Regions from separate parts of the Neorhizobium sp. BT27B genome, predicted to be linked through region 1. Evidence: predicted binding sites of a transcription regulator. Region 1 holds the regulator's gene; each other region holds the start of a gene.

Region 1 (8,131 bases):
CTGCGCAGGAGGCTTGGGCCAGTCTGATCGGCTGGAAAGTGGCGTGACAGACATGTCTGCCGATTGACCTGAGAGTACCGAAAATGCAATCCTAAGTCGTGTTCGCTTGAATTTCATTTGGGAGGGCTGGATGTCGACGGAGACGATGCAGCAGTCGGCAAATCAGCCGAATTTGCCCTGCCAAAACGCTCTGCCGGACAGCTCGGAAACTCAGATATTGGCCGTGAAAGACTCAGTCCATGCGTCTCTGACGCAGACTGGCAATAGGCCGTATGGTCGCAGCCCGCTCCAGAGGGTTGCCGCAGGCGTCTCGTCCCTCTCAAGGTTCAGGCCGGGTGGCGCCGCTCCGGCCGCGCATCGTCCCTCATATGGCCTCGCCGCACGCCTGCTGAGCGCCTGGGCGCGTATGCAGTCCGCCACGATCGGGATGATAGCCGAGGAGCAGGCACACGGTCATGCCTTTCTGGCTCTGCCTGTTCTGATTGGCCTCGGGGCAGCCATATGGTTTGCGATGCCTTCCGAGCCTTCGGCGGGGCTTTTATCCGTGGCGTTTCTGTTCAGCCTGGGGTTCGCGTTTATCCTTCGAGGCACGTACGGCCGCTTTCGTTCCGTCGTGCTGATCGCTGTTCTGCTGACCGCGGGCATGTTGCTGGCGGCTTTTCAGGACTGGCGACGCTCCACCGTCGTTCTGGATCAGCCGGTCACGACGGTGGTGACGGGTGTCGTCGAAATGCGCGAACCCAGTGGCGAGGGGCGCTGGCGGTATGTGCTGGCGCTCGAAAGCACGGCGTCGCCGCAGCTTCGTCGGCCGCCGACACGCATCACGCTGTTGTCGCGAACGCGCCAGCCTGCTTTCGACATCGGAGACCGGATTGGCGGGCGGGCGCGGATATCGCCGCCTTCCGGACCGGCGTTGCCCGGCCTCGTCGATTTCGCCTTTTCCTCCTATTACGACGGCATAGGCGCGATCGGCTTTTTCTACGGTGCCCCCACGCTGATGAGTGGACCGGTTGCCGAGACCTGGGCGCAAACACTTGAGCGAACCGTCTTTGCATGGCGCAGCGCGATCGCCTCGCGCATCCGCGCAACCGTGCCCGGTGATCCCGGCGCGTTTGCCGCCGCCATCGTCACCGACGAACGGCGAGCGATTTCCGATGAAACGACCGAGGCTTTGCGCGTGTCGGGCCTTGCCCATATCGTTGCCATATCCGGTCTGAACATGGCGCTGGCGGCGGGCATCTTTTTTATCGGCATGCGCAGTCTGCTTGCGCTTCTGCCAGGATTTGCCCAGGCCTTTCCGGTGAAGAAACTGGCCGCGGCCGCGGCGCTGTTGATGGCAACCGGCTATTACCTGACTTCGGGCTTCGGTGTATCGGCAGAGCGCGCCTACATCATGATGGCGATCATGCTGGCCGCCGTGTTTTTCGATCGCCCATCGATCAGCCTGCGCAATGTGGCGTTGGCGGCGCTTGTCGTTCTTGTCGTCTCACCCTCGGAGATATTGGGGCCGAGTTTTCAGATGTCTTTTGCGGCAACGGTGGCGCTGGTCGCAGGTTATTCTGCATGGAGCAGGCGCGGGGCGGCGCAAGACGGCGAAACGCCATGGCGACCCGCGGCACTCAAGCCCGTTCTGGCGATCGGGCATCTGGCCGGCGGGGTTTTCGCCACATCGCTGATCGGCGGTCTGTCGACGGCTATCTTTTCCATCGACCATTTTCACCGGATATCGACCTATGGACTGGCGGCGAACCTGGCCGCCATGCCGTTGGTCTCCTTCATCGTCATGCCCTTCGGCCTGATCGGTATGCTGTTGATGCCATTTGGCCTCGACGGCTTTTTCCTGAAGGTGATGGGCGTCGGGCTGGAGGGCGTTATCGTTGTCGCCAAGATGGTTGCGACCTGGGGAGGTGATGTTGCCATCGGGCGCCAACCGTCGTGGTTTCTGCCCGTCGCCACAGCCGGTTTTCTGATGCTGACCTTGCTGCGCACACGCCTTCATCTGCTGGGTTTGCCGCTTCTGGCACTGGCCATCTTTCTGTCATGGCGGGTGGCGCATGATCCGCCGCCGGATTTTCTGGTTTCCGAAGATGGAAGCCTTGCCGCCTTGCTGGGCAATAAGCAGGTCGCGACCAATCGCGCGCGTCCGCCCGGTTTCATTTATTCGCAGTGGCGCCACGCATTGTCATTGCCCCAGCCTGCGGCGCCGACATTGCTGGACACGCCATCGCCGAAAAACGGTACAACGACATCGGCAGAGGTTGCGGTGCTGCTGCCGAATGGAGCGGCCGTTCCAAAAACTGCGGATGGATTGAGGTCAGTCTCGACGAGCATGGGAGGAGAGCAGCAGGCCACCGCACTGCGAGAGGCCAACGCACCGAAAGAACGAGCGACATCACGACGACCGCCCCTCACGCCCGAAGAAGTATTTCAAGCGCGGCAGGCGATGCAAAAGGCTCTGCGCGAAAGTGTATTGGATACATTCGTCTGCGCAGGCCGGTCATGGTGTGTCGCAAGAACAACCAGCGGCCCGGCGGTCGCTGTGGTGGAAGATGCCCGCTTTGCCGGGCCTGCCTGCGATGTCGCGCAAATGGTTGTTGCGGCACGTGCCCGTTTTGATCGCTGTCGTTCGGGCGCATTGATGATCAACGGCGAGGCGTTACGCAGAACAGGAGCATTGGAAATCCGCTTCAACGGAAATTCTGATCCCAAACAATGGTCGATCGCCGCCGCCATGGTCGGCGCCGATCGCTCCTGGACGCGTCACCGCGACTATGACTGGCGGCGCAATCTTTTTGATCCGACACTGCCGGAGCCGCTGCGCTTTTTGAGCGGCAAGGCAGGTATCAGTGGTAACGGCGAATGAGGCCGACGAGCTTGCCCTGCACCTTGACGCGTTCCTGCGGGAAAATGCGGGTCTCATAGGCCGGGTTGGCCGCTTCGAGCGCGATCGATGCGCCCTTGCGGCGGAAACGCTTGAGCGTCGCTTCCTCGTCGTCGACCAGCGCCACGATGATATCGCCCGGCATTGCCGTGCTGCCGTTGCGGATGATGACCGTATCGCCATCCAGAATGCCGGCCTCGATCATCGAATCACCACGCACTTCCAGTGCATAATGCTCACCGCTGCCCAGCATTTCCGGTGGCACGGCAATTTCATGCGTCGTGTTCTGGATCGCCGAGATCGGCACGCCGGCCGCAATGCGGCCCATGACCGGCACGGTTGTTGCGGGCATACTGTCATTGGCAACAGGCGGCGGTGTCACCTGACGCACGGGCTGCGTCTTGCCGAGGCTGCCTTCGATGACGCTCGGTGCAAACGGTTTGCGCGGCTGCAGGCTTGCATTGTAGGCGTCCGGCAGCTTGATGACTTCCAGTGCGCGGGCACGGTTCGGCAAACGGCGGATGAAACCGCGTTCTTCAAGCGCAGTGATCAGGCGATGGATGCCTGATTTGGATGCCAGATCCAGCGCATCCTTCATCTCGTCGAACGATGGAGGGACGCCGGATTCCTTCATTCGTTCGTGAATGAACAGAAGCAGTTCCTGCTGTTTGCGCGTGAGCATGGCGGGTCCTCAAAGGTGAAACAAATCCAGAACGGACACTATATGTTCCATGTGTGTTCTGCAAGTGGCGAAAAATGGTAGTTGCGCGGAACGAACAGTGCTGCGGCTGGTCTTGATCGTGCAGCCGGAAAGATCGATCACTAAGACAATCAACGCTTGGAAATGGGCTGCCATGTTCACGATCGATCATCTCGTCCTGCCGACCATGTCGCTTGATGGCGCCCGCCGCCGATTGAAAGCACTGGGCTTCACCGTGGCTGCAGATGCCGCCCATCCCTTCGGGACGGGAAATGCCTGTGTTTTCATGGGTGACGGTACTTATCTCGAGCCGCTTTCCATAGTGGATCAGGCTGCCTATGATCAGGCATTCGCCGATGGAAACGTGTTTGTCCGGCAGGATGGTGAGTTTCGCACTCCTGCAGGTGAGGAGGGACTGTCCGCCATGGCGCTGGCAACCGACGATGCGCAGGCGGATGATGCCCGGTTTGTCGAGGCCGGGGTCTCTGCCGGCAAGATGCTGGAATTTTCGAGATTTGCCAAATTGCCGGACGGGACCGAAAAACTGGCCCGTTTTCGGCTGGCCTTTGCGGCGCGGAGTGACGCTGATTCTTTCGGCGTCTTCACATGCCAGCGGCTCGATCCCCTGCCGGCAGATCGATCGGCGCTGGAACGTCATGAAAATGGTGTCGCGGCTTTGTCCCAGGTTGTTCTGCTGGCGGGGAATACGCAGGAAGACGTCGAGCGGATTGGGACCGTGCTTGATGCAAGCGCTGAAAAATTCGATTTCGGTGATCACAGGTTTGCCGCAAGCAATGCGGTTTTAAGGCTCGTTGACGCCAAAACCTTTGCCGACACGTTTTCTTCCGCAGGCGATGCGGCGTCATTGTCGCGAACCGGTCTTGGCCGTGCCGCGGTGATATTCCGTGTTCCCGATCTTGCCGTGACACGGGCGGTGCTTGCTGCTAATGACGTCGCATTCATGGATAAGGGCAGTCGCATCGTGGTTGCCCCGGCGCCCGGACAGGGTGCCGTATTTGCTTTCGAGGAGTGATCATGGCTGTCAGCGCCAAGGCCGAAGTAACCGTCGGCGAGGGGGCCAAGCAGGTCCTTTTTTCCAACAGCAAGAAACTCTCCCTGATTGCCGGCCCCTGCCAGATGGAAAGCCGCGATCATGCCTTCATGATCGCCGGCACTCTGTCTGAGCTTTGCGGCAAGCTCGGCATCGGCCTGGTGTACAAATCCTCCTTCGACAAGGCGAACCGCACCTCGATCGCCGGCAAACGCGGCATCGGGCTTGATACCGCGATGGAGATCTTTGCCGATCTCAAGAAGGAGTTCGGTTTTCCGGTTCTCACCGACATCCACACCGAAGAGCAGTGCGCAGTCGTCGCCGAGACGGTGGATATCCTGCAGATTCCGGCCTTCCTGTCGCGCCAGACCGATCTTCTGGTGGCTGCCGCCAAGACCGGCCGCGCCATCAACGTCAAGAAGGGCCAGTTTCTGGCGCCCTGGGACATGAAGAACGTCCAGGCTAAATTCACGGAAAGCGGCAACGGCAACGTGCTGCTGTGCGAGCGAGGCGCCTCGTTCGGCTATAATACGCTGGTGTCCGACATGCGCTCGCTGCCGATCATGGCGTCGCTTGGTTCGCCGGTCGTCTTCGACGCTACCCACTCGGTACAGCAGCCGGGCGGGCAGGGTGGCTCGAGCGGCGGTCAGCGTGAGTTCGTTGAGACTCTGGCGCGCGCAGCGGTGGCTGTCGGTGTCGCCGGCGTCTTCATCGAGACTCATGAGGATCCGGACAATGCGCCATCGGATGGCCCGAACATGGTGCATTTGAAGGACATGCCAAAGCTGCTGGAAAAGCTTTTGGCATTCGATGCCATTGCCAAGGCTGCGTGATAAAGCCTGTGTGACAAATTGCGCTTTTGATCACCGTCAAGGAACCAAAAGTGCCTGCACTGTAATTGCCGTGTCATTGATTGTGAGCCATTTTCAGTGACCGCTTGAAGCCCGTCAACCTGAGGAGAGACCCTTGACTGCCATTACCGATATCATTGCCCGCGAAATCCTCGACAGCCGCGGTAACCCAACCGTTGAGGTCGACGTCTATCTCGAAGACGGCACGATGGGCCGTGCAGCCGTTCCGTCGGGCGCCTCGACCGGCGCGCACGAAGCCGTCGAGCTTCGCGATGGCGGCAAGCGTTATGGCGGCAAGGGTGTTCTGAAGGCCGTTGAAGCCGTCAACACGGAAATCTTCGATGCCATCGGCGGTTTCGATGCCGAAAGCCAGATCCACATCGACAAGACCATGATCGCGCTGGACGGCACGCCGAACAAGTCGCGTCTCGGTGCCAACGCCATCCTCGGCGTGTCGCTCGCTGTCGCCAAGGCTGCTGCCGAATCGTCCGGTCTGCCGCTTTACCGTTACATCGGTGGTGCAGCCGCTCACGTCCTGCCGGTTCCGATGATGAACATCATCAACGGCGGCGCGCATGCCGACAACCCGATCGATTTCCAGGAATTCATGATCATGCCGGTCGGCGCGGAATCGCTTTCCGAAGCCGTTCGCATCGGTTCGGAAATTTTTCACGTCCTCAAGAATGAACTGGGCGCACAGGGCCACAACACCAACGTTGGTGACGAAGGCGGTTTCGCTCCGGGCCTGAAGAGCGCGCCGGAAGCCCTCGACTTCATCATGAAGTCGGTCGAAAAGGCCGGTTACAAGCCGGGCGACGACGTATTCCTCGGCCTCGATTGCGCTTCGACCGAATTCTTCAAGAACGGCAAATACGAGATGGAAGGCGAAGGCCGCGCGCTCGAGCCGGAAGCCATGGCTGACTATCTGGCCGAACTGGCTGCAAAATACCCGATCATCTCGATCGAGGACGGTATGGCTGAAGACGACTGGGCTGGCTGGAAATACCTGACCGACAAGATCGGCGACAAGGTTCAGCTGGTCGGCGACGATCTGTTCGTCACCAACTCGGCTCGCCTGCGCGACGGTATCAAGATGGGCACTGCCAACTCGATCCTCGTGAAGGTCAACCAGATCGGCTCGCTGACGGAAACGCTCGACGCCGTCGAGACCGCTCACAAGGCACGTTACACCGCCGTCATGTCGCACCGCTCGGGCGAAACCGAAGACTCTACGATCGCCGATCTCGCTGTTGCCACCAACTGCGGTCAGATCAAGACCGGCTCGCTGTCGCGTTCCGACCGTCTTGCCAAGTACAACCAGCTGATCCGTATCGAGGAAATGCTCGGCCCGCAGGCTGTTTATGCCGGTCGTTCGATCCTTAAGGCTTAAAAGGCCGGTCGGCTCTGCTGAGGGCTGATTTCATACTTCAAGGCCCGTGCCGCAAGGCGCGGGCTTTTTCGTATCTGCAGCGTCGGCGATATGGTCAACGATTGCTTAAACAAGTTCTGCGAACCTGCGACTCGTTTATTGCGTGACGGGATTTCGGAACGAGCATGTGGACCAAACATCACAAACAGAGAAAACTGGGCCGATTTGTCCTTCCGGCCATCACCGTCGCTTTTCTTTCCTATTTCGGTTATCATTCCGTCCATGGTGATCTCGGGTTGATCGCAACGGAGGAATTCGAGCGCCAGCGCGTGCTGCGCGCAGACGACCTTGCCAAGCTGACTGAAAAACGTCAGGCGCTCGAGCGCCAGGTCGCGTTGCTCAGTGATGGCTCCATGGAGCGGGATATGCTCGACGAGACGGCGCGTTACCAGCTGAATGTCTCGCGCACGGACGAGATTGTCATTTTTAACGGCAGTCGCTAACTTAACCTGATTTGAGTTAATCTCGATTTTTCTTGATAAATCATAGGTTTATCAAGCATGTGAGCCATGCAAATATGGCATTGCTGGGGCGTGCTTTTGTCCCTATGTTACGCCTCGAAACCGGGACGCGCCACATTGGCTTGGGCGGGCCCTACTTCGATAAGCGCAGTACATAGGGAGGGATTGATGGCGCCTGCTAAAACCGCGTCTACATCCGGCCGCAGATCCGCGGCAAAGTCTGCAACCAAGAACGTTTCCAAGGAATTTACCGGCAAGAACACGCCGGATTTCGGCAAGGAAGACGAGCTTCACGCCTATCGTGAAATGCTGCTCATCCGCCGTTTTGAAGAAAAGGCCGGCCAGCTTTACGGCATGGGCTTTATCGGCGGCTTCTGCCACCTCTATATCGGCCAGGAAGCTGTCGTAGTCGGCATGCAGATGGCCCAGAAGGAAGGTGATCAGGTTATCACCGCCTATCGTGACCATGGTCACATGCTCGCAGCCGGCATGACCGCGCGCGGCGTCATGGCCGAGTTGACCGGACGCCAGGGTGGTTATTCCCGCGGCAAGGGCGGCTCGATGCACATGTTCTCGAAAGAGAAGCATTTTTACGGCGGTCACGGCATCGTCGGTGCGCAGGTTTCGCTCGGTACCGGTCTCGCTTTTGCGAACTCCTATCGCGGCAATGACTCTGTTTCGGTCGCCTATTTCGGTGACGGCGCTGCCAACCAGGGTCAGGTCTACGAGAGCTTCAACATGGCTGCTCTCTGGAAACT
Region 2 (8,131 bases), on a different contig from region 1:
CATGAAGGATCATCTGAAGGCGCGAGGCTATCGCTGGTCCGACGGAAGCGACGGCCGACCCAAGTCTTGGTGGATCGAGGTTGGTGAAGAAGCGCTCGAGGATGAGCTCCGCTATCTCAGGGCCGAAATCTACCGCTATCCAGACGCCGATCCACCGACTAAACGCCTCACCGCCTTCGACCGGTTCCGGGCCTGATAGCCTCTTTAGCTTAGATCTGATTGAACCTATGCTTTGAGCGCATGGCCGGCCTGAGACCTTGTGCCTTATCGACGGGTGGGCAAGGGTCTATATTCCAGTCATCGAAACGACGTTGGAACCGAAGCAAGGTTGCTGGCGTCAAGAGACCTCACGGAAGGGGATCATCATGAACGTAGCACGCTCTTTCAATAACTGGCGCAAGTATCGTCAGACCGTTACCGAACTCGGCCGGATGAGCTCGCGCGAACTGCAGGACCTCGGTATCAATCGTGCCGACATCCACAGTGTTGCTCGCCAGTCGGTCGCTCGCTAAGCGGCCTGCTCCCAAGCCAACCTGAATGACAATACGCCCGCTGATGATGCGGGCGTTTGCGTTTCTAGCCTGCCGCGAGGCGCTAAGCTGGACATTCTTGAGATCAGTTTGAGGTCGTGCATTTGTGCATGGCTGCGCTGCATCAAAGTCTATTTAATGTGCGGAGGAAATGAGTATCTTGGTTTCATTGAAGCGATGCACCTCCTCCCGCAGAGCTTCGATTTCAGACGACCCACTCCTCCTCCCAAGGGGCGTCTGACGGGACAGCGGCACCCTCCTCCCAGCCGTTTGTTCAACTCTTTCGAAAAGCCTGCCGCACCTCCTCCCGCGGCAGGCTTTTTCGTTTCTGGGGACGAAATCAGGCGGCTTCCACCTCGGGTGCTAGAGCAAACTGCCCTGCGCGAGGGGGTCGCCCTCCTTCGTGACGATCGAGGAACCATAGGGCTCCCGCGACGCGATGATCAGCGCATCATCCGGCAAGGGTCGGGCCAAATCCTTGGCCTCATCCCACGGCGCCTCCATCCAAACCTTTGTCTCCTCTTGGGTCAGCAGCAGGACCGGCATCGCCTTCTCGTGGATCGGGGCAACCAGACCGTTTGGATCGGTGGTCAGGAAGCCATAGAGGTCGTCCGTGGTCAGGCCGTCCTTCACCTTCCGGACGCTCTTCCATTGCGGCACGTGAATGCCGGCAAAGAATATCAGAGATTTCGCCTCGTCGCGTGCGAACCAGGCATTCGGAACCTTGCCGCCCGGCGCCTGGCTTACGGGATCCGGTTCGGCAAAACTTGTGACCGGCACGATGCAGCGATGTTCGACACCAAACCAGCGTTTCCAGTGAGGCAGGGTGAGCTTGCGGACATTGGTGACGCCGCGATCCGGTTCAATCCTGATCAGTTCATCCATATCGACTGGCTTGCCCTTCGCTTTGAGCTTTGCCGCGCGGGCCTCGGCCGCCTTCTTCTGGACGAAGATTGGCGAGGGCAGGCCCCAGCGCGCATGGACGAGCTGCTTGCGTCCGTCATTCGTGTTGCGAACGATCGGCCCCATCTGATCGGGATTCATCTGATAGGCGGGCATGAGGTTGATCAAGCTCTCGGCGTCCTGAGCCCATCTCGAGACCCAGTCCTTGTCTTCCATCCGATAAAGGTTGCACATTCCAGGCTAATCCTCCGCTCGACCATGGAGGGCAGTTTAGCGCATCGATGGCGCTCCGCTAGTCGAGCTGAAACACGTCGGCATTGTCCTGCCGTTCACGCAACCCCTTGTAGGCCGCGTGGCGAAGCTTGCCGTCGGCCGTCCAGGCACGGAACTCGATCTCGGCGATCAGCGTCGGATGCACCCAGACGACGTCGGCTTTTTCGGTATCGGGCACTGGCGGCTGCTTCTGCTTCCACCGTAGCTTTTCGAGCATCTTGCGGAGCTTGATGGCCTCGGCTTCCCTAAAGCCAGTCCCAACGCTGCCGACATCGACGATCTCACCATCGCGGTAGGCGCCCAGAACCAGCGAACCGAAGCCGGCCGGCGACGCTGCCGACGGCTCATAGCCGACGATGAAGAAGGCTTCGCTTTCGACGCATTTGACCTTCACCCAGTCACCGGTCCGACCGGAGCGGTATGGCTGGTCGCGATGCTTGCCGACTATCCCCTCCAGCCCGAGACGGCAGGCATGGTCCAGCAGGACAGCGGGATCGGCGTCGAGCGTTTCCGACAGCCGGATGGCGCCGTCCTGATCCTTCACCGTGTCTTCGAGCAAATGCCGGCGCGATCGATATTCGACTCCGCGCAAATCATGGCCATCGAGATAAAGCAGGTCAAAGGCATAGAGGATGGCATCGGAGGCCTGGTTGCCAGCGCTCTTTCCCGATGCTCCGAGCGATTGCTGCAGCAGCCCGAAATCCGATCGGCCCTCTGCGTCCAGAACTACAGCCTCTCCGTCGATGATCATGGTCGCCGGCCCGAGCGCCCGGGCCGCCTGCTCGATCGCTGGAAAGCGATCGGTCCAGTCATGGCCGCCACGGGTGAGGATCCGCACGCCTTGCGGCTCGATATGCACGGCAAGCCGGTATCCATCCCATTTCACCTCCCAGGACCATTCGGATCCTTGTGGCGGCTTTGCTTTGAGCTGCGCCAATGCCGGCTCGACGCGGTCGGGGATGGGATCGAATGGAAGCTGTGGCTCTGACGGATTGCGCTTCTTGCGCGGCCGCGAGCGGAGCGGGGCCTCGGTATCACGAAGGAGCGGCTTTGATCTCGGGGTCTTCGTCATTCCGACAGTTCAACAAAAAAACCTTAAGGAGATTGTGACGATCCAGGACTTGTCCCCGCTATTCACGCCGCTCGACCAAACGGGCAGAGCAAAAAAAAAATTTTGCAGCGCTACCTCCCTGAATCCACGGGATTTCTAATGTTCAGGATAATATTCCCAACCTTCTGGTTGCTTGACTCTTTGTTTCAGTCGGAACAGAAACAGAACATCCGCATTTTGTCCAGCATGATGCTGGCCCGAAACTCTGCCAACACGTTCCTGAAGGGAGCCGTGAACGATGACTGCTGCCCGCGCCCCAAGGACGTCAGAGGGTGTTTCAGATGTGATCTCTGATCTGCGCGAGCGGATCGCTTCGCTCGAAACCAGCACGGTGAAGAAGGCCGGCTGCCTGGCCTTCGGCGTGCCGGAGATGGATGCAGCTCTACCCGGCGGTGGGCTCAGCTATGGCGCCCTGCACGAGTTTGCCGGTGGCGGAGCAGGCACGGTCGATGGTGCCGCTGCGGCCCTCTTTGCAGCTGGCATCGCAGCCAGAACCAAGGGACCGATCGTCTGGTGCCTGACGCGGCCGGATCTGTTTTTCCCGGCACTGGCGCAGGTCGGTCTCAATTCCGATCGGGTGATTTTTGTGGAATCCGACAAGGACGAGGATGTGCTCGCCAACATGGAGGAGGGGCTGTCCTTCGGCGGTCTTGGTGCGGTCGTCGGCGAGCTTGTCCGCCTGCCGATGGTCGGTTCGCGCCGGCTTCAGCTGGCCGCCGAGCGCACCGGGACGATGGCATTGGCCGTGCGCCGCTGGAGGCGGCAAACGGAAGCCAATGACTTCGGACAGCCGACGGCCTCGACCACACGGTGGCGGGTGAGCGTCATGCCGTCGGAGGATTTGCCGGTTCCGGGGGTGGGGCGGCCAAGATGGTTTGTGGAGTTGATGCGCGTGAAAGCGGGTGGGTGTGCTGAGTTTCTCGTGAGGGCGTGTGATGACAAGGGTCGTCTCGATTTATCTGCCGGATCTGCCGACCGATCGCATTCGCCGGGACGATCCGTCCATTCCGCCTGAACAGGCTATCGCCGTGATCGCCAAAAGCGGCTCGAAACGCTGGGTGTCGGCCGCCGATGCGGCTGCGAAGAAGGCTGGCGTGCGTGTCGGCATACCGGCTGCAAAGGCGCAGGCGCTGTTTCGCGGGCTGATGCTGGTGGACGCAGACCTCAAGACGGACGCCGCGGCACTGGAGCGGATCACGCTTTGGGCGCTGACGCTCTATTCCCCGATCGTTGCCGTCGACGGCGTAGACGGCATTGTCATGGATACCGAAGGCGCCGATCACCTTCAGGGTGGCGAACTGCCGATGGTGACCAAGATCGCCAACCAGTTCCTGGCAAGAAAGCTGACGGCCCGGGTCGCCGTCGCCGACACCTGGGGTGCGGCACACGCATGCGCCCGCGCCATCAGCCGTGAAACTGTCATCGTACCGATCGGTCAGACCGTGCGGGCTGTTGAAAAACTGCCGATCTCGTTGCTGCGACTTGCGCCCAAGATCGTCAGCGACCTCCACACGCTTGGTTTTCAATCCATCGGCCAGCTGGCGAATACCGCGCGCGCACCTTTAAACCTTCGCTTTGGTCCGGAAATCGGCCGCCGTCTCGACCAGATATTTGGACGTGTGTCCGAACCGATCGATCCGATCCGAACCGCCGAATTGATCGAGGTCGCCCGGTCCTTTGCCGAGCCCATCGGTGCTGCCGAAACCATCAACAAATATGTCGGCCGGTTGATCGTCCAACTGATCGAGGAGCTCCAGAAAAAAGGCCTGGGTGTGCGTCGTGCCGATCTGATCGTCGAAAAGGTCGATGGCACACGGCAGGCGATCCGTGCCGGCACGGTCAAGCCGGCCCGTGATGTCGCCTGGTTGACCAAGCTGTTTCGTGATCGGACCGAAAAGATCGAGCCGGGCTTTGGCATCGAGAAACTGACCCTGGTTGCTGTGATCGCCGAGCCGCTTGAAGAGACGCAGAAATCGTCTTCGCTGGTGGAGGAGGAAGTCACTGACGTTTCGCCGCTGATCGACATCTATGGAAACCGCGGCCACAAGGTCTATCGCCTCGCGCCCATGGCGTCTGATGTGCCCGAGCGTTCCGTCCAGCGCATCAGTGCTGTTGCCGATCCGATCGCAGTCGCATGGGTCGGACACTGGCGCCGGCCTGTGCGGTTACTGCCGCGGCCGGAACTGATCACCGCCATCGCGCTGATGCCTGACTATCCGCCTGCCTCCATCACCTGGCGTGGCAAACGCCGCAAGGTGATACGCGCCGACGGCCCTGAACGGATTTTTGGCGAGTGGTGGCAGCGTGACAGCGAAATGGAGGCGGTGCGCGATTATTTCGTCATCGAGGACGAGAGCGGCGAACGCCTCTGGGTGTTCCGCTCCGGCGATGGCGTCGATCCCGAAACCGGCGATCATCGCTGGTTCTGCCATGGGATTTTCGCATGAGATATGCTGAACTTCAGTTGACGACGCATTTCTCCTTCCTGCGCGGGGCATCGTCGGCGCAGGAGCTGTTTGAGGCCGCCGCAGCGCTCGGCATCGATGCCGTCGGCGTCGTCGATCGAAATTCGCTCGCCGGTATCATTCGGGCGCTGGAAGCGTCCCGTGGCACGGGACTGCGTCTGGTCGTCGGCTGTCGTCTCGACCTTGCCGACGGCATGTCCATCCTCGTCTATCCGATCGACCGGGCCGCCTATTCCCGGCTGACCCGGCTGATCACGCTGGGAAAATCGCGTGGTGGCAAGAACAACTGCATCCTCCACTGGGATGATGTGGTTGCCTATTCGGAAGGAATGATCGGCATCCTCGTGCCCGACCTTGGCGACGATGTCTGTGCCGTGCGCTTAAGGAAGATGGCCGAGGTGTTTGCCGACCGCGCCTATGTGTCTTTGTGCCTGCGCCGACGGCCAAACGACCAGATGCGGCTCTATGAGATTTCCAATCTGGCGACGCGGTTCAAGGTAAAGACGGTCGTTACCAATGACGTGCTGTTTCATGAGCCGGGTCGGCGACAGCTGCAGGATATCGTCACCTGTATCCGCACCGGCAAAACCATTGACGATGTCGGTTTCGAGCGCGAGCGCCATGCCGACCGCTATCTGAAACCGCCGGAGGAGATGGAACGGCTTTTCCCGCGTTATCCGGAAGCCTTGGCGCGAACCATGGAGATCGTGCATCGGTGCAAGTTCTCGCTCGAGGAGCTGACCTATCAGTACCCGGAGGAAGCGATCGTGCCGGGCATGGATGCCCAGGCATCACTGGAACACTATGTGTGGGAATGCGTGCCGTCCCGTTATCCTGAAGGCCTGCCGCCCGGCGTGCTCAAGACCGTGCGCCACGAGCTCGATCTGATCCGCACGATGAAATACGCCCCCTATTTTTTGACGGTGTTTTCGATAGTGCGATACGCCCGAAGCCAGGGGATCCTGTGCCAGGGCCGCGGTTCGGCGGCCAACAGTGCGGTGTGTTATATTCTCGGCGTCACTTCGATTGATCCGATCAGCGGCAATCTCCTCTTCGAGCGCTTTGTCAGCCAGGAACGCGATGAGCCTCCTGACATCGACGTCGACTTCGAGCATGAACGGCGCGAAGAGGTGATCCAGTGGATTTATCGGACCTACGGCCGCGAGAAGGCAGCACTGTGCGCCACCGTCACCCGGTACCGCGCCAAGGGCGCCATCCGTGACGTCGGCAAGGCGCTTGGTCTGCCGGAGGACGTCATCAAGGCATTGTCATCAGGCATGTGGTCCTGGTCGGAGGAAGTGCCCGACCGCAATATCCGCGAGCTCAATCTCAATCCCGACGACCGTCGTCTCATTCTCACCCTGAAACTTGCCCAGCAATTGATGGGTGCGCCCCGCCATCTCGGCCAGCATCCGGGCGGCTTTGTGCTGACTCATGACCGGCTCGACGATCTGGTGCCGATCGAGCCGGCAAAGATGAAAGACCGGCAGATCATCGAATGGGATAAGGATGATGTCGAAGCCCTGAAGTTCATGAAGGTCGATATTCTGGCGCTCGGCATGCTGACCTGCATGGCAAAGGCTTTCGAACTCATCCGCGAGCACAAGGACCGCGATCTCGACCTTTCGAAGATCGAGCAGGAGGATCAGGCGACCTATGCCATGATCCGCAGGGCCGACACGCTCGGCACATTTCAGATCGAAAGCCGGGCGCAAATGGCCATGCTGCCGCGCCTGAAGCCGCGGACGTTTTACGACCTCGTCGTCCAGGTCGCGATCGTCCGACCGGGCCCGATTCAAGGAGATATGGTGCATCCCTATCTGCGCCGGCGCGAGGGCAAAGAGGATGTCGTCTATCCGACACCCGAGCTGGAGGCGGTTCTCGGCAAGACGCTCGGCGTGCCTTTGTTTCAGGAAAGCGCGATGCGGGTGGCGATGGTCTGTGCCGGCTTCACCGGCGGCGAGGCCGACCAATTGCGCAAGTCGATGGCGACCTTCAAGTTCACCGGCGGCGTCAGCAAGTTCAAGGACAAGCTGGTCTCCGGGATGGTCAGGAATGGCTATACGTCCGAATTCGCGGAGAAGACGTTTTCGCAGCTGGAAGGGTTTGGTTCCTACGGTTTTCCGGAAAGCCATGCGGCATCCTTTGCACTGATCGCCTATGCGTCGAACTTCATCAAATGCCACTATCCGGAAGCCTTTTGTGCGGCCCTGATCAACTCCCAGCCCATGGGCTTTTATGCGCCAGCCCAGATCGTCGGCGATGCCCGCGCCCATGGCGTCGAGGTCCGACCCGTCTGTATCAACCGATCCCGGTGGGATTGCACGCTTGAGCGCATCGGCAACACCGAGCGGTATGCCGTTCGCCTCGGTTTTCGGCGGGTGAAGGGGCTGGCGATCGCCGATGCGGCTCGCATCGCTGCGGCGCGCATGAACAGCGACTTTGTTTCCGTCGATGACATGTGGCGGCGCTCCAGCGTGCCGACCGAAGCGCTCGTCCAACTCGCAAAAGCGGACGCATACCGGCCGTCCCTGAAGCTCGAGCGTCGTGACGCCCTCTGGGCGATCAAGGCACTGCGTGATGAACCATTACCGCTGTTTGCCGCGGCGGCTGAGCGCGAGATGGCGACGATCGCCGAGCAGAATGAGCCCGAGGTTGCCCTTCGGCAGATGACCGAGGGCCACAATGTTATCGAGGATTATGGCTACACAGGTCTGACATTGCGGCAGCATCCGATCGCGTTTTTGCGCAAGGATCTCGCTTCTCGCAACATCATTACCTGCGCCGCAGCGATGAACGCCCGCGATGGCCGTTCGGTCTACACCGCCGGCCTCGTCCTGGTACGGCAG
Region 3 (8,131 bases), on a different contig from region 1:
AACACATCGCCATTTACACTAATTTCTGCTTCCAGCATCGCATTCTCTCTCAGGCGCTTCATGAGCACAGATGTCCTGCGATCAACAAAGCGTTTCGTCAACCTTTCATGTAGCGCGTCCGACAACCTATCCTCGATTTCCCGTGTCTTTTCTTGCCAGTGTGTCGGATGCGCCAACCAACCCGGGCGATTTGAAACATAAGTCCATGTTCTGATCTGAGCGATTCGCGCCGAAAGCGTGTCGATTTCGCCTTCGGTTCGGTCGGCCCTTTTCACCTGCTCGGCCATGAAATCTTCATTGACCGCGCCATGCCGTACAAGATCGGAAAAAAGCGTCGAAATCAGGTCCGCGTGATGCGCCGGTGCAATTCTGCGATAATCGGGAAGCGCGCAGGCATCCCACAGCGTTTCAACCCGCGCCGGCGTCGTCGCCAGATCACGGATTTCGGGATAACGTGACAGGTGATCGAGCGCCTGACTGTCGGTTGCCGGCAAGGCGCGTGTCAGACCATGAACGACAGGGCTGACATCGAGGCTGTTGCGCAGATCGCGCAGCGACGAAAAGTCGAGTTGCTTGGAACGCCACTGCAGCACTTTCACGCTGTCGAACTGGTTGCTTTCGATCCGCTCGACCAGTTCCTCGTCAAAAGGCTGCACCTGACCGGTCACGCCAAAGGTACCATCGCGCAGATGACGACCGGCACGACCGGCAATCTGCGCCATTTCCGACGGATTGAGATTGCGGAACTGGTAACCGTCGAATTTGCGGTCCTGCGCAAACGCGACGTGATCCACATCGAGATTGAGGCCCATGCCGATCGCATCCGTGGCGACGAGATATTCGACATCGCCGGACTGGTAGAGCCCGACCTGGGCATTGCGCGTGCGCGGGCTGAGCGCGCCGAGCACGACAGCCGCACCGCCGCGCTGACGACGGATCAATTCGGCAATCGCATAAACTTCGTCTGCCGAAAAGGCGACGATGGCAGTGCGTTGCGGCAGGCGGGTGATCTTTTTCTGGCCGGAATAAAACAGCTGCGAAAGGCGTGGCCGCTCGACAATGGTTATGCCCGGCAGCAGTTTTTCGAGGATCGGCCGCATGGTGGCGGCGCCCAGCAGAAGGGTTTCCTCGCGACCGCGCAGATGCAGGAGGCGATCGGTAAAAATATGACCGCGCTCGAGATCGCCTGCCAGCTGCACTTCGTCAATGGCGACGAACGCGGCCTTTGTCTCGCGCGGCATCGCCTCCACCGTGCAGACGGAAAAGCGCGCCATATGCGGCGTGATCTTTTCCTCACCGGTGATCAACGCGACATTATGGTGTCCGACCTTTTCGACCAGACGGACATAAACCTCGCGCGCAAGCAGGCGCAGCGGCAGTCCGATGACGCCCGATCCATGCGCCACCATGCGTTCGATCGCAAAATGCGTCTTGCCGGTATTGGTCGGTCCGAGCACCGCGGTAACGCCGCGGCCGCTCAATATCATGGGCTGAACATTCAAGACAAAAGTCCGCACTGAAAACGAGTTCATCTGCGGACTTGACCGCCGACGGCTTCGCCACAGATGGCGATAGTGACCTTCAAAGGCAAGCCGTTTCTTGCAATGGGACGATGCCGATCAATGCAAAAACCTGGGCAGTCGAGAAAAACCGAGTCTTTTCCGCTGCTTGGAACAGGGTGGGAACGAAACGGCGACGAATCGCTGACTTGCCCGGATTCCGCATTTGTTCCGGAGAACCTAACCTTAAACTTATTTTGCGGTGGACAATGAGGGTATAAATACGATTCATGCTCTTATTTGAATGCAAGATTTCATGCTCTATCCTTTATCCATTGCTAAGAAACGGTACTGACTATGAATCAAGAGTTGGTCAGACAAACTGAATTGATTGAGAACAAGCGTGCGAATTTTTCCGTTGCCGGAGGGCTAGAGTGACAGTTCACTCGATTTTACAATTTTTGGTCTTGGCCCACGAGGCGAAAAGCCAGACAGAACTGGCAGCGGAATTCGAGGCGGTGCTGAAGAATTACAATTTCAGCTACTACGGCGTCTGGATGAAATCCAAATCGCTGGGCTATCTCGATAGTACAGTCCTGTGGGGACGCTCGCCCGATGGTTGGCAGGAAACATATGCCGCCAAGAAATTCGGCCTTGTCGATCCGACGATCCGGATGCTCGCGGTGGCACAGCGACCTTTTCGCTGGCGTGAAGCAGTCAGCATGTTTCGCAGCGATCCCAATCGAAAGCGCATCCAGCGGATGATGCAGGACGCGTCTCGCAGCGGGCTGCATGACGGCTATACGTTTCCGATCCATGGCCGCAATGGCCTGCTGGGCCATGTAAGCATCGGCGGCCAGTTCATCGATCTTTCGCCAGCAGAAATGACGATGTTTGATGCCGCTGCGAAAAAGATGTTCTGGCGCACGCTGGAACTCGGTGGACAGACCTCGCATTTCGAAGCGATCAAATCGGTCGAGACGACATTAACGCGCCGTGAAACAGAAGTGCTGCATCTTCTCGCCGAAGGCATGACGTCTCACGAGATCGCCAAGACGCTGACCATTTCGAACCATACCGTCGATTGGTACATCAATGCCATTCAGGAAAAGTTCGAGGCCAGCAACCGGCAACATGTCGTCGCCATCGCCTTTCGGCTTGGTCTTGTCTCGTGAGATTGTCGCACACGCCTTTTCCGCGATAGATTGGACTTGATCCGGCAGAATATTAGTGCTCGTCTCGCACTTGCAGCACATCGCAAGTACGAATGGGAGTACAGTCTTGCCGATCTCGAAAATTCTCGTTGCCAACCGATCCGAAATTGCCATCCGCGTTTTTCGCGCGGCCAATGAGCTCGGGATCAAAACTGTCGCCATCTGGGCGGAAGAAGACAAACTCTCGCTGCACCGCTTCAAGGCCGACGAAAGTTATCAGGTCGGCCGCGGCCCGCATCTGGAAAAAGATCTCGGCCCGATCGAGAGCTATCTGTCTATCTCGGAAGTGATCCGGGTGGCCAAGCTTTCCGGCGCAGATGCGATCCATCCCGGTTATGGGCTGCTGTCGGAAAGCCCGGAATTCGTCGATGCATGCGATGCGGCCGGCATCATCTTCATCGGCCCGCGACCCGATACGATGCGCCAGCTCGGCAACAAGGTTGCCGCCCGTAACCTGGCGATCTCGGTCGGCGTGCCGGTCGTACCGGCCACAGAACCGCTGCCGGACGATGCAGCGGAAGTGGCAAAAATGGCCGAGGAGATCGGTTATCCGGTCATGCTGAAAGCCTCATGGGGCGGCGGCGGACGCGGCATGCGCGCCATTCGCGATCCAAAAGATCTGGCGAGAGAAGTCGTCGAAGCCAAGCGCGAGGCGATGGCCGCTTTCGGCAAGGACGAGGTCTATCTCGAAAAGCTGGTCGAGAGCGCCCGACACGTCGAGAGCCAGGTTCTGGGCGACACGCACGGCAATGTCGTTCATCTGTTCGAGCGCGATTGTTCCATCCAGCGCCGTAACCAGAAGGTCGTGGAACGCGCACCGGCACCTTATCTTTCAGAAGCGCAGCGGGCCGAACTCGCCGCCTATTCCCTAAAGATCGCCAAGGCCACCAACTATATCGGTGCCGGCACCGTCGAATATCTGATGGATGCGCAGACCGGCAAATTCTACTTCATTGAGGTCAACCCGCGCATTCAGGTCGAGCACACCGTCACCGAAGTCGTGACCGGCATCGACATAGTCAAGGCGCAAATCCACATCCTCGATGGGTTTGCGATCGGCACACCCGAATCCGGCGTACCCGCACAGGAGAACATCCGCCTTAACGGCCATGCCCTGCAATGCCGCATCACCACCGAAGATCCGGAACAGAACTTTATTCCGGACTACGGCCGCATCACCGCCTATCGCTCGGCTGCCGGTTTCGGCATTCGTCTCGATGGCGGCACGGCTTATACGGGCGCGATCATCACCCGCTATTACGATCCGCTTCTGGTGAAGGTGACGGCATCAGGCGCCTCGCCGCAGGAGGCGATCAGCCGCATGGACCGCGCATTGCGTGAATTCCGCATCCGCGGCGTCGCTACCAATCTGACCTTCCTCGAAGCCATCATCAGCCACGAAAAATTCCGCAACAACACCTATACGACGCGCTTCATCGACACGACGCCAGAGCTTTTCGAGCAGGTCAAGCGCGCCGACCGCGCCACAAAACTTCTGACCTATCTGGCCGACGTGACAGTCAACGGCCACCCGGAAACCAAGGGAAGGCCTGAGCCTTCGGTCAATGCGGCCAAGCCGGTTCTTCCCTATGTCAGCGGCGAGATCCAGAGCGGTTCGAAACAGAAGCTCGACGAACTCGGCCCGAAAAAATTCGCCGAATGGGTGCGAAGCCATGACCGCGTGCTGGTGACCGACACTACCATGCGCGACGGCCACCAGTCGCTGCTGGCGACACGCGTGCGCACACACGACATTGCCCGCGTGGCCGACGTCTATGCCCGCGCGCTGCCAAATCTGTTCTCGCTGGAATGCTGGGGCGGCGCGACCTTCGACGTTTCCATGCGGTTCCTCACCGAAGATCCGTGGGAACGTCTGGCGCTGATCCGCGACGGTGCACCGAACATTTTGCTGCAGATGCTGCTGCGCGGTGCCAACGGCGTCGGCTACAAGAACTATCCCGACAATGTCGTGAAATATTTTGTCCGTCAGGCCGCCAAGGGCGGCATCGATCTGTTCCGCGTGTTCGACTGCCTGAACTGGGTCGACAACATGCGCGTGTCGATGGATGCGGTGAACGAGGAGAACCGGCTCTGCGAGGCGGCGATCTGCTATACCGGCGACCTCACCAATTCCGCCCGCCCGAAATACGACCTCAAATATTATGTCGCATTGGCGCAGGAACTGGAAAAGGCCGGCGCCCATATCATCGCCGTCAAGGACATGGCCGGCCTGTTGAAGCCGGCGGCTGCCAAAATCCTGTTCAAGGCGTTGCGCGAAGCAACATCGCTGCCGATCCATTTCCACACGCATGACACATCCGGCATTTCCGCCGCGACCGTGCTTGCCGCCGTGGAAGCAGGCGTCGATGTCGTCGATGCCGCCATGGATGCGCTGTCGGGCAACACGTCGCAGCCATGCCTCGGCTCGATCGTAGAAGCACTTTCCGGCACCGAGCGTGATCCGGGTCTCGATCCCGAATGGATCCGAAAGATCTCGTTCTATTGGGAAGCAGTGCGCGGCCAATACGCGGCCTTCGAAAGCGATCTCAAGGGACCGGCCTCGGAAGTCTATCTGCACGAAATGCCGGGCGGCCAGTTCACCAACCTCAAGGAACAGGCACGTTCGCTGGGGCTGGATACCAAATGGCACAAGGTTGCCCAGACCTATGCCGACGTGAACCAGATGTTCGGCGATATCGTCAAAGTCACCCCGTCCTCCAAGGTGGTGGGCGACATGGCGCTGATGATGGTTTCTCAGGACCTCACCGTCGCCGATGTCGAAAATCCGGCCAAGGATATCGCCTTCCCGGATTCGGTCGTCGCCATGCTGAAGGGCGATCTTGGCCAGCCTCCGGGCGGCTGGCCGGAAGCGATCCAGAAAAAGGCGCTGAAGGGTGACAAGCCCTATACGGCCGTTCCCGGCTCACTGCTGGCGCCGGCCGATCTCGATGCCGAACGCAAGGAGGTCGAGACCAAGCTGGAGCGCAAGGTCGACGATTTCGAGTTCGCCTCCTACCTGATGTATCCAAAGGTGTTCACCGATTTTGCGCTGGCATCGGACACCTATGGACCGGTCTCGGTTCTGCCGACCCACGCCTATTTCTACGGCATGGCGGATGGCGAGGAACTGCTGGCCGACATCGAAAAGGGTAAGACGCTGGTCATCGTCAACCAGGCAACCAGTGCGCCGGATGCGCAGGGCATGGTGACGGCCTTCTTCGAGCTGAACGGCCAGCCGCGCCGCATCAAGGTGCCGGATCGCAACCGAACGTCTGCCAGCGCCGTGCGCCGCAAGGCCGAGGTCGGCAATGCCGCCCATCTTGGTGCTCCGATGCCGGGTGTCGTTTCGACGGTGGCAGTCTCAGCCGGCCAGACGGTTCAGGCAGGCGACGTTCTGCTCTCCATCGAGGCGATGAAGATGGAAACCGCGCTGCACGCGGAAAAGGACGGCACGATCTCGGAAGTGCTGGTGAAAGCCGGCGACCAGATCGACGCCAAGGACCTGCTGATCGTTTACGGCAGCTAAAATCGATAGCGGACGCCTGATGAAATTCAGGCGTCCGTTACCTCGTCCGGCTTGCCGAGACGATAACGACGTGCCGCCAGCCGCTCCGAGAACACGATGAGCAGGCCCGCGCAGAAGATCAGCGCGGCGCCGACCGCGACATTGCTGGCCGGAATATCCTGCCAGATGACGTAGCCGAGCACAAAAGCCCAGATCAGCGATGAATATTCGAACGGCGCCAGAACCGACACCGGCGCCCGCCGCATCGCTTCGAACAGGGCCGCCTGAGCGGTTCCGCCGAGCAGACCGACGAGCAGAAGCAACGTGCCGCTGGAAAGATCGAGCGGCTTCCAGTGGTAGATCGCCATCACACAGGTCATCAGCACGAAGAAGGTGTTGGTGAGCGTCATCTGCACCAGCGTCGATTCGTTCATCGCCGTCTTGCGCAACAGCACGCTGCCGCACGCCCAGAGAATGGCGGCGAGCAGCGCCAGACCGACCGGGACGGAGATCGTCAGGCCCACCGGATTGGCAGCAATCAGCACCCCGACGAAACCGAGAATGATCGCCGCCCAGCGCACCGGCGGCACCTTTTCATGCAGGATCGGGATGGCGAGCAGCGTCGCGACAACGGGCGCGGCGTAATAGATCGTCGTGAGTTCGGCGAGCTGCAGAGATTTTGCCGCCGTGTAATAGGCAAACCACGCGCCGAGCAGGATCACGCTTCGCAACGCCATCGGCTTCATGACGGGCGTGCGCGCCACCCGGCCGATAAAACCGCGTCCGCCGATAATCAGGCAGGCGATCAGGATCGTCATGCTGCGAAAGAAAAGGATCTGCCAGACGCTGACATCGGCGACCAGAAGTTTGACCACCGCATCGTGCAGCGTGAACACGAAATAGGACGCGCTGACGAAAAGAATGCCGCTGGCTGTGCTGGATTTCAATGGATTACGCCCGACGGCGCCTCGCATGGTTGCAGGCTCTGCGCTTTAGGGTATTTCAGTGGAAATGCAACTGCGATTCTGCTTCGCCCGCAGTGAATGCCCGTGGAGGAACACATGGACACCAGATCGGAAACCGCCGCGCGGGTCGCAAGACCTGCGATCACCCGCGAACGCATCGGTGTCGCCCTGCTCTTTCTGGTGAACGGTTTTCTGATCGGCGCATGGGCGCCAAAAATTCCGGAATTCGCCACACGGCTCGACCTCGATGAGGCGAAACTCGGTGTCATGATCCTGCTGTTCGGCCTGGGATCGCTGGTGATGATGCCGATCGCCGGCAGCCAGATCGCCCGCTTCGGCTCCAGCACCGTCAGCCGCGTTACCGCCGTGCTGCTGACGCCCTGTCTCCTCTATCTGACCTTTGTCGGCAATGTCTGGCTGGGCGGTGTCGCAATCTTTCTTTTCGGCGGGCTGATCGGCGCCATGGATGTGGCGATGAACGCCAATGCCGTCTCGGTCGAGCGCCACATGCGCCGTGCCATCATGTCGTCCTGCCATGCCTTCTGGAGTCTCGGCGGCCTGATCGGTTCGGCCACCGGCGGTTTTCTCATCGATCACATGGGCGTCGGCGCGCATGCCGTTCTGGCAACGGTGGTGGCGGGCCTGATGGTGGCCGCCGCATGGCCGCTGGTTTTTCATGACGCGCCGCATCCCGACGAACACAAGGAAGGCCATTCGCGCGGCCTGCCAAGATCGCCCCTGCCCTGGCTGATCGGCATTCTGGCGCTGTTCTGCATGATCCCGGAAGGCGCGATCCTCGACTGGGGCGCACTTTACCTGCGCAACGAACTCGGCGCTTCGGCTACGCTGTCAGGCTTCGCCTTTGCCGCTTTCTCGCTCACCATGGCGGTGATGCGTTTTGCCGGAGACCTGATCCGTGACCGTTTTGGCGCGGTAAAAACGCTGCGA
Region 4 (7,841 bases), on a different contig from region 1:
GCCATGCCGCCCTCCGAGGGTGCCACCAGACCGAATGTGATCGTCTGGCCGGAAACGTCATTGCCGTTCATCCTCACCCAGAACCAGGACGCATTGGTGCGCATTTCAGACGTCCTTCAGGATGGTCAGGTTCTGATTGTCGGCGCCGTTCGAGCCGAGGATGCCGGCCCCGGACGTCCGCCGCGCTACTACAATTCCATCTACGCGATCGATAGCCAGGGCCAGATTATCGGCGCCAGCGACAAGGTGCATCTTACACCCTTTGGCGAGTACCTGCCCTATGAAGACTTTTTTAACTCTATCGGCATCGGCAATGTCGTCGATATGCCGGGCGGTTACACGGCCGGTAGCCGGCGCAGTCTCATTACGCTTCCTTCCGGAACCAGCTTCTATCCGCTGATCTGCTACGAGGCGATTTTTCCGGATGAAATCACCTCGGATATAGAAAAGGCGAGCGTTATCCTCAACATAACCAATGACGCCTGGTTCGGTATCAGCCCAGGTCCATACCAGCATTTTCAGCAGGCGCGAATACGTGCAATCGAGACGGGTCTTCCTTTGATTCGCGATGCCAACAACGGCATATCGGCGGTGGTAGACCCCTTCGGACGTATATCCACAGGTTTAGAACTTGATCACAAAGGCGTGATCGATTCTACCGTGGGTGGCGGGGCTGTCTCTCATTGGAACAATTCTAGTCGGGAAGGGCACCTATGGTTGATTGTGGCCGCAATGTTTCTGATTGCACTGATTTCCCGTCTGGGTTTTAAATCTCGCGTCAATTGACCAAAAACCCCCAAAATTGCATAGTGCTGTCAGCCTATCGTGTTGCCATATGCTTTCTCGTTTATGTTGCGTGCAGCTAAATTAGCAATGAGTGTATTTACACACGGGATACGGGTCATGGGGATTTGATAGCAACTTAACTAGGACTGTGAGATGATTGAGAATAAGAAGAAGCCGAATCCGATTGACATTCACGTCGGTAGTCGCATTCGTCTTCGTCGTACCATGCTGGGTATGAGCCAGGAAAAGCTGGGCGAAAGCCTCGGCATTACTTTCCAGCAGATCCAGAAATACGAGAAGGGCACCAACCGCGTTGGCGCCAGTCGTCTTCAGAATATTTCGAGCATACTGAACGTACCGGTTTCTTTCTTCTTCGAAGATGCTCCCGGCGATCAGGCAAATGGCCAGTCCGGCATGGCCGAAGCCTCCAGCTCGAACTACGTTGTCGACTTCCTGTCTTCTTCGGAAGGCCTGCAACTCAACCGCGCGTTCGTGAAGATTTCCGACCCGAAGGTTCGCCGCCGTCTGGTTGATCTGGTCAAGGCACTCGCTGCAGAAGCAGATACCGAATAACGCTTTCCTCCCAAGACTGCTTATTCGAAAGCGGCCTCACGGCCGCTTTTTTTTATGTTTTTTCGCCGCCTTGGGCGCGATCTGGTGTCGCATGCATGCCGTATCAAAGCGAAATCACCGCATAAAGATATATTTATGTCGTTGTGTTATTGTTTTCCGGAGGCGAAGACATTACACATTCGCCGAGTTGTTCTTGAGGGGAATCCCAACATGCGTGCCAACTACCTCTTCACCAGCGAATCCGTTGCTGAGGGTCATCCCGACAAGGTTTGCGATCGTATCTCCGATGAGATCGTCGATCTGGTCTACCGCGAAGCCGTGAAGACCGGGGTCAATCCCTGGACGGTGCGCATCGCCTGCGAAACACTGGCCACCACCAATCGTGTCGTGATTGCCGGTGAAGTTCGTCTGCCGCCGAGCCTGATGAAGAAGGACAAGAACGGCAACGACGTCATCAATCCGGCGAAGTTCAAGTCGGCCGCCCGCAAGGCAATCCGCGATATCGGTTACGAGCAGGACGGTTTCCACTGGAAAACGGCCAAGATCGACGTGCTGCTGCATTCGCAGTCTGCGGACATCGCGCAGGGTGTCGATAGCGCCGCCGATCAGCAGGGTGATGAAGGTGCCGGCGACCAGGGCATCATGTTCGGTTATGCCTGCAAGGAAACGCCGGACCTCATGCCAGCGCCGATCTACTATTCGCACAAGATCCTTCAGCTGCTCGCAACGGCCCGTAAAAAAGGCGAGGGCGATGCCGGCAAGCTTGGTCCTGATGCCAAGAGCCAGGTGACCGTGCGTTACGAAAACGGCAAGCCTGCTGGTGTTGCCTCGATCGTTCTGTCCACTCAGCATCTCGATGAGAGCTGGGATTCGAAAAAGGTTCGCCAAGTTGTCGAGCCCTATATCCGCGAAGCCATCGGCGACCTGCCGATCGACGCCGATTGCAAGTGGTACATCAACCCGACCGGCAAGTTCGTCATCGGCGGTCCAGATGGTGACGCAGGCCTGACCGGCCGCAAAATCATCGTCGACACCTATGGTGGTGCTGCTCCGCATGGCGGCGGTGCGTTCTCCGGCAAGGACACGACCAAGGTCGACCGCTCTGCCGCCTATGCCGCCCGTTACCTTGCCAAGAACGTCGTGGCTGCCGGTCTTGCAGAACGTTGCACGATCCAGCTTTCCTACGCGATCGGTATCGCTCAGCCGCTTTCGGTCTATGTCGATTTGCACGAGACCGGCAACGACGTCACCGAAGATCAGATCGAAGCGGCTATCCGCAAGACCATGGACCTTTCGCCGGGCGGCATCCGTCGTCACCTGGATCTCAACAAGCCGATCTATGCCAAGACTGCGTCCTACGGTCACTTCGGCCGCAAGAACGGCCGCGACGGTTCGTTCTCCTGGGAGAAGACCGATCTGGTAAAGCCGCTCAAGGATGCCATCAAGGCAGCTTGATCGGTCTTTACGGACCAGTGAATAAAACTGTAAAGCGGATGTCTCCTAACCGAGACGTCCGCTTTTTGATTTCGAAAGACCGACCATGACCGAACCATCGCATCCGACACGCGCCACCGAAGCCTTTTTCGGTAGACGCAAGGGAAAACCCCTGCGCGAACGCCAGGCGGAAACGATGGATACGGTTCTGCCGGCTCTCGCCGTAGATCTGAACACCGAAGCGCCGAAGGATCTGGGCGAACTGTTTCCCTTCACGCCGGAGCGTATCCGGCTGGAAATCGGTTTCGGCGGTGGCGAGCATCTGGTGCACCGGGCGCAGGAAGAGCCGACCACCGGCTTCATCGGCGTCGAACCCTTCGTCAATTCCATGGCAAAGCTTCTGGGCCGCGCCGGCGAGCTGGATCTGAACAATATCCGCGTTTACGCCGATGACGCCACGCAATTGCTGGACTGGATGCCGGAGGCCTGCGTCGATCGGATCGATCTTCTCTATCCCGATCCGTGGCCGAAGAAGAAACACTGGAAACGCCGCTTCGTGTCGCAGGTAAACCTGACGCGTTTTCACCGCGTGCTGAAGCCGGGCGGGCTGTTCTGCTTCGCCTCCGACATCGATACCTATGTGAACTGGACGCTGACCCATTGCCACGACCATGGTGGCTTTGCCTGGACGGCTGAAGAGCCTGCGGACTGGCTGACACCCTTCGCCGGCTGGCCGGGCACGCGCTACGAGGCCAAGGCCAAGCGCGAAGGCCGTTCCTCGGCCTATCTGACGTTCCGCCGCGTCTGACGCGCTGAACGCAGTTCTGTGGAGACGATAAAGGCGCGGTTGCCCAAGGCACCGCGCCGTTTTTTTCTCAGTGAAGGCTGACGGTGCGCAACTCGTCTTCCGCTGCCTTGAAAAAGGTGCTGGAACGGTTGTCGGTCAAGAGAATCGGCGTGCCGTCGGCGCCGAACAGGGCCCAGAGGTCAAGGGTCGGATCGATGTCTGGAGCTTCCGGAAAGCAGCGCGAAACTTCTTCTGAGCGCATCCTGCGGATATAGCCGACTTCACCGGCGCCGAGATCCACAAGTTCATTCTGCGTCAGGCGCGCAGTGGCTTCTTTAAGCAGCATTCCAGCCTCCGTCTTGAGGGCATTCCGGCATCGTCGCCGTTGACCTACTCTGAGACGGAAATATTAATTTTTCGCACCATACGCTCCGGTTCCGGGCGAATGAGATCCACCGACAGAAGCCCGTTGCGCAATCCGGCGCCGCCCACCTGCATGCCGTCAGCCAGCACGAACACACGCTGGAACTGCCGCGCAGCAATGCCGCGATAGAGGTAATCGCGTTCCGGCATGTCGATCTGGCGGCCGCGGATCACAAGCTGGTTTTCCTCGACAGTGACGTCGAGTTCCTCTTCTGAAAACCCCGCAACCGCGATGGTGATGCGCAAGCGCTCATCACATCCTGTGGTGCTCGCGGCAATGCGCTCGATATTGTAGGGCGGATAGCCGTCATTCGCCTTTGCCAGGCGCTCAAGGGTCTTTTCCATCGCGTCAAAACCCAGAAACAGCGGGCTTGCGAAGGTCGTGCTTCGGCTCATGTCGTGTCAGTCCTTGAATTCAAGCGACCATGTCCGCACCCGAAAGTGGCATGCGGCTCCGACATTCATATGGGAAATCTGCAGCCTTGCTGCAAGCACCGAAAGCGCCCGCAGCAAGGGGAAAGCGCATCAAAGATGCGCGGCAACCTCTTGCGCCGTCGGTATCGACGGTTGTGCGCCGGCCTTCAGGCAGGCAAGCGAGCCGGCAATGGCGGCGCGGCGCAGCGCGTCGGGGAAATCAAGCCCCTGCTCAAGCCCGGACACGAGATAACCGCAGAACGTGTCGCCGGCACCGACCGTATCCACGGGCACAATATCAAGCCCCTTGGCCTTGTGCACCATGCCGTTGCGGACAGCGATCACGCCATCACCACCAAGCGTGACGACCAGCGCCTGGCCGCGTATGGAGTGCCATTCCAGCATCGCCGCTTCACGTTCGTCAGCGCGTGTGATGGTCCTGCCGATCAGCAGTGAAAATTCCGTCTCGTTGGCAACGACTATATCGGCAAGCGTTGCCAGCTCTGCAGCCTCCGGTGTCAGCGGCGCAGTGTTGAGAATGCTGACGATATGCTGGGCGCGGGCAGACAGAAGGGCGCGTTCGACGCTCGCCGCCGGAATTTCCAGCTGCAGCATGAGCAGGCTGCCGGCCCGCATCGTGCCGACGGCAATGTGAGCCTGATCGTCATCGATCGTGCCATTGGCACCCGGCACGACGACGATCATGTTCTCGCCATCGCCGCCCACCAGGATCTGCGCAGTGCCTGTCGGCTCGCTGCTGCGGGCCACTGCCGAAAGATCGACGCCGGCTTCATCCAGCAATTCCAGCGCGGGCCCGGCAAACTCGTCCTCGCCCACAGAGCCTGCCATGTGTACGCTGCTGCCTGCCCTTCTGGCCGCCAGCGCCTGATTGGCGCCCTTGCCGCCGGCAGCCGTCGAGAAGCCGGTGCCGGCAACGGTTTCGCCGGGCTCCGGCAGGCGGGGCGTGGTGGCGATGAGGTCCATGTTGATGGAGCCGAGGACAGTGATCATGAAAAGCCTGTGCGTGCGTTCGAAGCAGATATTTTGCGGGCGACACTGCCCGACTGTATCAGTCCTCGTCAACCACCCGCAGTTTCAGCAGGCCGGTGCGGCTTTCGACGCCGTGCGAAACTGTGGGGGGATGGGCCTCGATGCCTGGGCTGTGAGGAGCGGGAGCCTCAAGCTCCAGCGCGCCGATTTTCGCGCCGCGACGGTTCAGCTTGTCTGATGAGGTCAGGATCTGTTCGACATCCTTCTGCGCTGCCATGAAATGGCTCTGCAGTTTGCGCGTGCGGTCGTCCAGCCTGCCGAGATCGTCCATCAAAAGCGCCACTTCGCCCTGGATCAGATGCGCCTGCTCGCGCATGCGCTGATCCTTCAGCACAGCCTGTATCACCTGAATGGAAAGCATCAGCAGGGAAGGGGAGACGATGACGATGCGGGCGCGCTGTGCCTTCTGCACCACGCCTTCGAAATGCTCGTGGATCTCTGCAAAGATCGATTCCGATGGCACGAACAGGAAAGCGGTCTCCTGCGTCTCGCCATGGATCAGGTATTTTTCGGAAATATCCTTGATGTGGACTTCCAGGTCGCGGCGAAACTGCTGGCCGGCATTGCGGCGAATATCCGCATCCGTGGCTTCGCGAAAAATATTCCAGGCTTCCAGTGGGAATTTTGCGTCGATCACCAGCGGCGGCGCGCCGTTTGGCATGGCAATCGTGCAATCCGGCCGCGTGCCGTTGGACAGCATGGTCTGAAAACCGTAGGCGCCGAGCGGTAGCGCGTCGGCAACGATCGTTTCCATCCGCCCCTGACCGAAGGCGCCGCGTGTCTGCTTGTTAGAGAGAATAGCCTGCAGGCCAACCACGTCCTTCGCCAGCGTCTGGATATTGTTCTGCGCTGCATCGATGACCGCAAGCCGCTCCTGCAGCGCCCGCAGACTGTCATGGGTGGATTTGGTCTGTTCGGTGATGGTGGTACCGAGCCTGTGGCTCATGCCGTCCAGTCGCTGGCTGACGGCGCGGTTGAGTTCCGACTGGCGCGTGCTCAGCGCTTCGCCCATCGCCGCCATGCGCCCCTGCATTTCCGCCTGCGCCCGCAGCAGTTCGGCAAGCCGCGCATCCGCCTCCGTGGCGCGGCGCGCCGCCTCTTCCTGCGCATCGGCAGCAGCGCGTCTGCCGGACAATGCCATCAGCAACGCGAAGATCAGCAGCAGGGCAACGACGCCGGCAAGGGCCGCAAGCATTGGGTTGCCGGTCAGCACGGCCAGAAGGGTTTGTTGGGTTTCCATGGCGCAAGCCTAGCAGATTTCCTGTTGTGCGAAAGATCAAAACAGGAACAAAATGCGATGATGCGCGCGATGGCAATGAAGATTGTTCGTTGGCCGATAGTCGCATGAACCGGCTTTGCAATTTTTGTTTTCCCGCCGAAAAAGATGAGATATGGGGAGGGCATGACGATCAAGCCGCTTATTATTCTGCCCGATCCAGTGCTGCGCACGGTTTCCGCCCCCATCGAACGTGTCGACGACGAGGTATTGAAGCTCGCCGACGACATGCTGGAAACGATGTATGACGCGCCCGGCATCGGCCTTGCCGCCATCCAGATCGGCGTAGCGCGCCGCCTGCTGGTGATCGATGTCGCCAAGGAAGGCGATCCCGCACAGCCGATGGTGTTTATCAACCCGGAGATCGTTAAGTCCTCCGACGAGCGCTCGGTTTACGAAGAAGGCTGCCTGTCGATCCCGGAATATTATGCCGAGGTCGAACGCCCGGCGACGGTGACGGTGAAACACATCGGTCGTGACGGCAAGGAACATATGCTGGAGGCCGACGGCCTGCTGGCCACCTGCTTCCAGCACGAGCTCGACCACCTCAACGGCATCCTCTTCATCGACCATATTTCGCGCCTGAAACGCGAGATGGTGATCAAGCGGTTCACCAAGGCTGCCAAGGCGAAGGTGGTCTGACGGCTGCGTTGAAAAAACGTCGCGCCGCACCTATGATATTGCCGATATCACAGGAGGTGGCCATGGGTGATCTGCTGGTGCGCGATGTTTCCGAGGAATTGAAAGAAAGCCTTGTGGCCCGAGCCGACAGGGCAGGCCACAGCGTGTCCGATGAAGTGAAGGCCATCCTGCGGCAGGAAGTGGGAGAGGTTCCGCAGGCGCCTGACCTTGATGGGATGTCGGCGCTCGAAGCTTTGCGTTCCATCATGAAGGCGGATAACGCAGAAGAAGAAGCCATATATATCGAGATCATGGAGGAGATCGAGGCGGAGCGCAAACGCGACTTCGGTCGTCCGTTCGAGGATTTCGAGTGATCGTTCTCGATACGAACATCATTTCCGAACTCACCCATGCCAACCTTCACCGGTCGGTCGCGCGTTGGTACGGCGCCAATCTGCATTCGGATATCTATCTCTG

What was found. The regulator LexA, encoded in region 1, represses DNA repair genes until DNA is damaged. The targets are predictions, from matches to a motif close to TGTTCNNNNTGTGTTCNG.
Region 2: AAIH70_RS24615 (ImuA family protein) is a predicted target of LexA. The motif match lies at 2,969-2,986, and genes of this name have one in related genera.
Region 3: AAIH70_RS20220 (helicase-related protein) is a predicted target of LexA. The motif match lies at 1,670-1,687, and genes of this name have one in related genera.
Region 4: AAIH70_RS18360 (DNA recombination protein RmuC) is a predicted target of LexA. The motif match lies at 6,740-6,757, and genes of this name have one in related genera.

Annotation. Positions count from the first base shown of each region.
Region 1 is NZ_JBCIYT010000001.1:44,652-52,782, reverse strand. Features, by position in the region: gene AAIH70_RS00240 (ComEC/Rec2 family competence protein) at 407-2,863, shown strand; gene lexA (transcriptional repressor LexA) at 2,844-3,563, opposite strand; gene AAIH70_RS00230 (VOC family protein) at 3,736-4,614, shown strand; gene kdsA (3-deoxy-8-phosphooctulonate synthase) at 4,617-5,465, shown strand; gene eno (phosphopyruvate hydratase) at 5,599-6,873, shown strand; gene AAIH70_RS00215 (FtsB family cell division protein) at 7,038-7,355, shown strand; gene pdhA (pyruvate dehydrogenase (acetyl-transferring) E1 component subunit alpha) at 7,542-8,131, shown strand, end outside.
Region 2 is NZ_JBCIYT010000011.1:136,363-144,493, forward strand. Features, by position in the region: gene AAIH70_RS24595 (3'-5' exonuclease) at 1-196, shown strand, start outside; gene AAIH70_RS24600 (DUF1127 domain-containing protein) at 366-512, shown strand; gene AAIH70_RS24605 (SOS response-associated peptidase) at 894-1,667, opposite strand; gene ligD (non-homologous end-joining DNA ligase) at 1,726-2,778, opposite strand; gene AAIH70_RS24615 (ImuA family protein) at 3,056-3,832, shown strand; gene AAIH70_RS24620 (Y-family DNA polymerase) at 3,753-5,264, shown strand; gene AAIH70_RS24625 (error-prone DNA polymerase) at 5,261-8,131, shown strand, end outside.
Region 3 is NZ_JBCIYT010000007.1:254,460-262,590, forward strand. Features, by position in the region: gene AAIH70_RS20220 (helicase-related protein) at 1-1,487, opposite strand, end outside; gene AAIH70_RS20225 (helix-turn-helix transcriptional regulator) at 1,934-2,674, shown strand; gene pyc (pyruvate carboxylase) at 2,781-6,239, shown strand; gene AAIH70_RS20235 (DMT family transporter) at 6,266-7,165, opposite strand; gene AAIH70_RS20240 (MFS transporter) at 7,280-8,131, shown strand, end outside.
Region 4 is NZ_JBCIYT010000006.1:326,561-334,401, forward strand. Features, by position in the region: gene lnt (apolipoprotein N-acyltransferase) at 1-786, shown strand, start outside; gene AAIH70_RS18330 (helix-turn-helix domain-containing protein) at 940-1,359, shown strand; gene metK (methionine adenosyltransferase) at 1,570-2,814, shown strand; gene trmB (tRNA (guanosine(46)-N7)-methyltransferase TrmB) at 2,900-3,601, shown strand; gene AAIH70_RS18345 (DUF1150 family protein) at 3,669-3,926, opposite strand; gene AAIH70_RS18350 (Hsp20 family protein) at 3,971-4,399, opposite strand; gene AAIH70_RS18355 (ribokinase) at 4,529-5,428, opposite strand; gene AAIH70_RS18360 (DNA recombination protein RmuC) at 5,487-6,707, opposite strand; gene def (peptide deformylase) at 6,870-7,385, shown strand; gene AAIH70_RS18370 (FitA-like ribbon-helix-helix domain-containing protein) at 7,448-7,738, shown strand; gene AAIH70_RS18375 (PIN domain-containing protein) at 7,735-7,841, shown strand, end outside.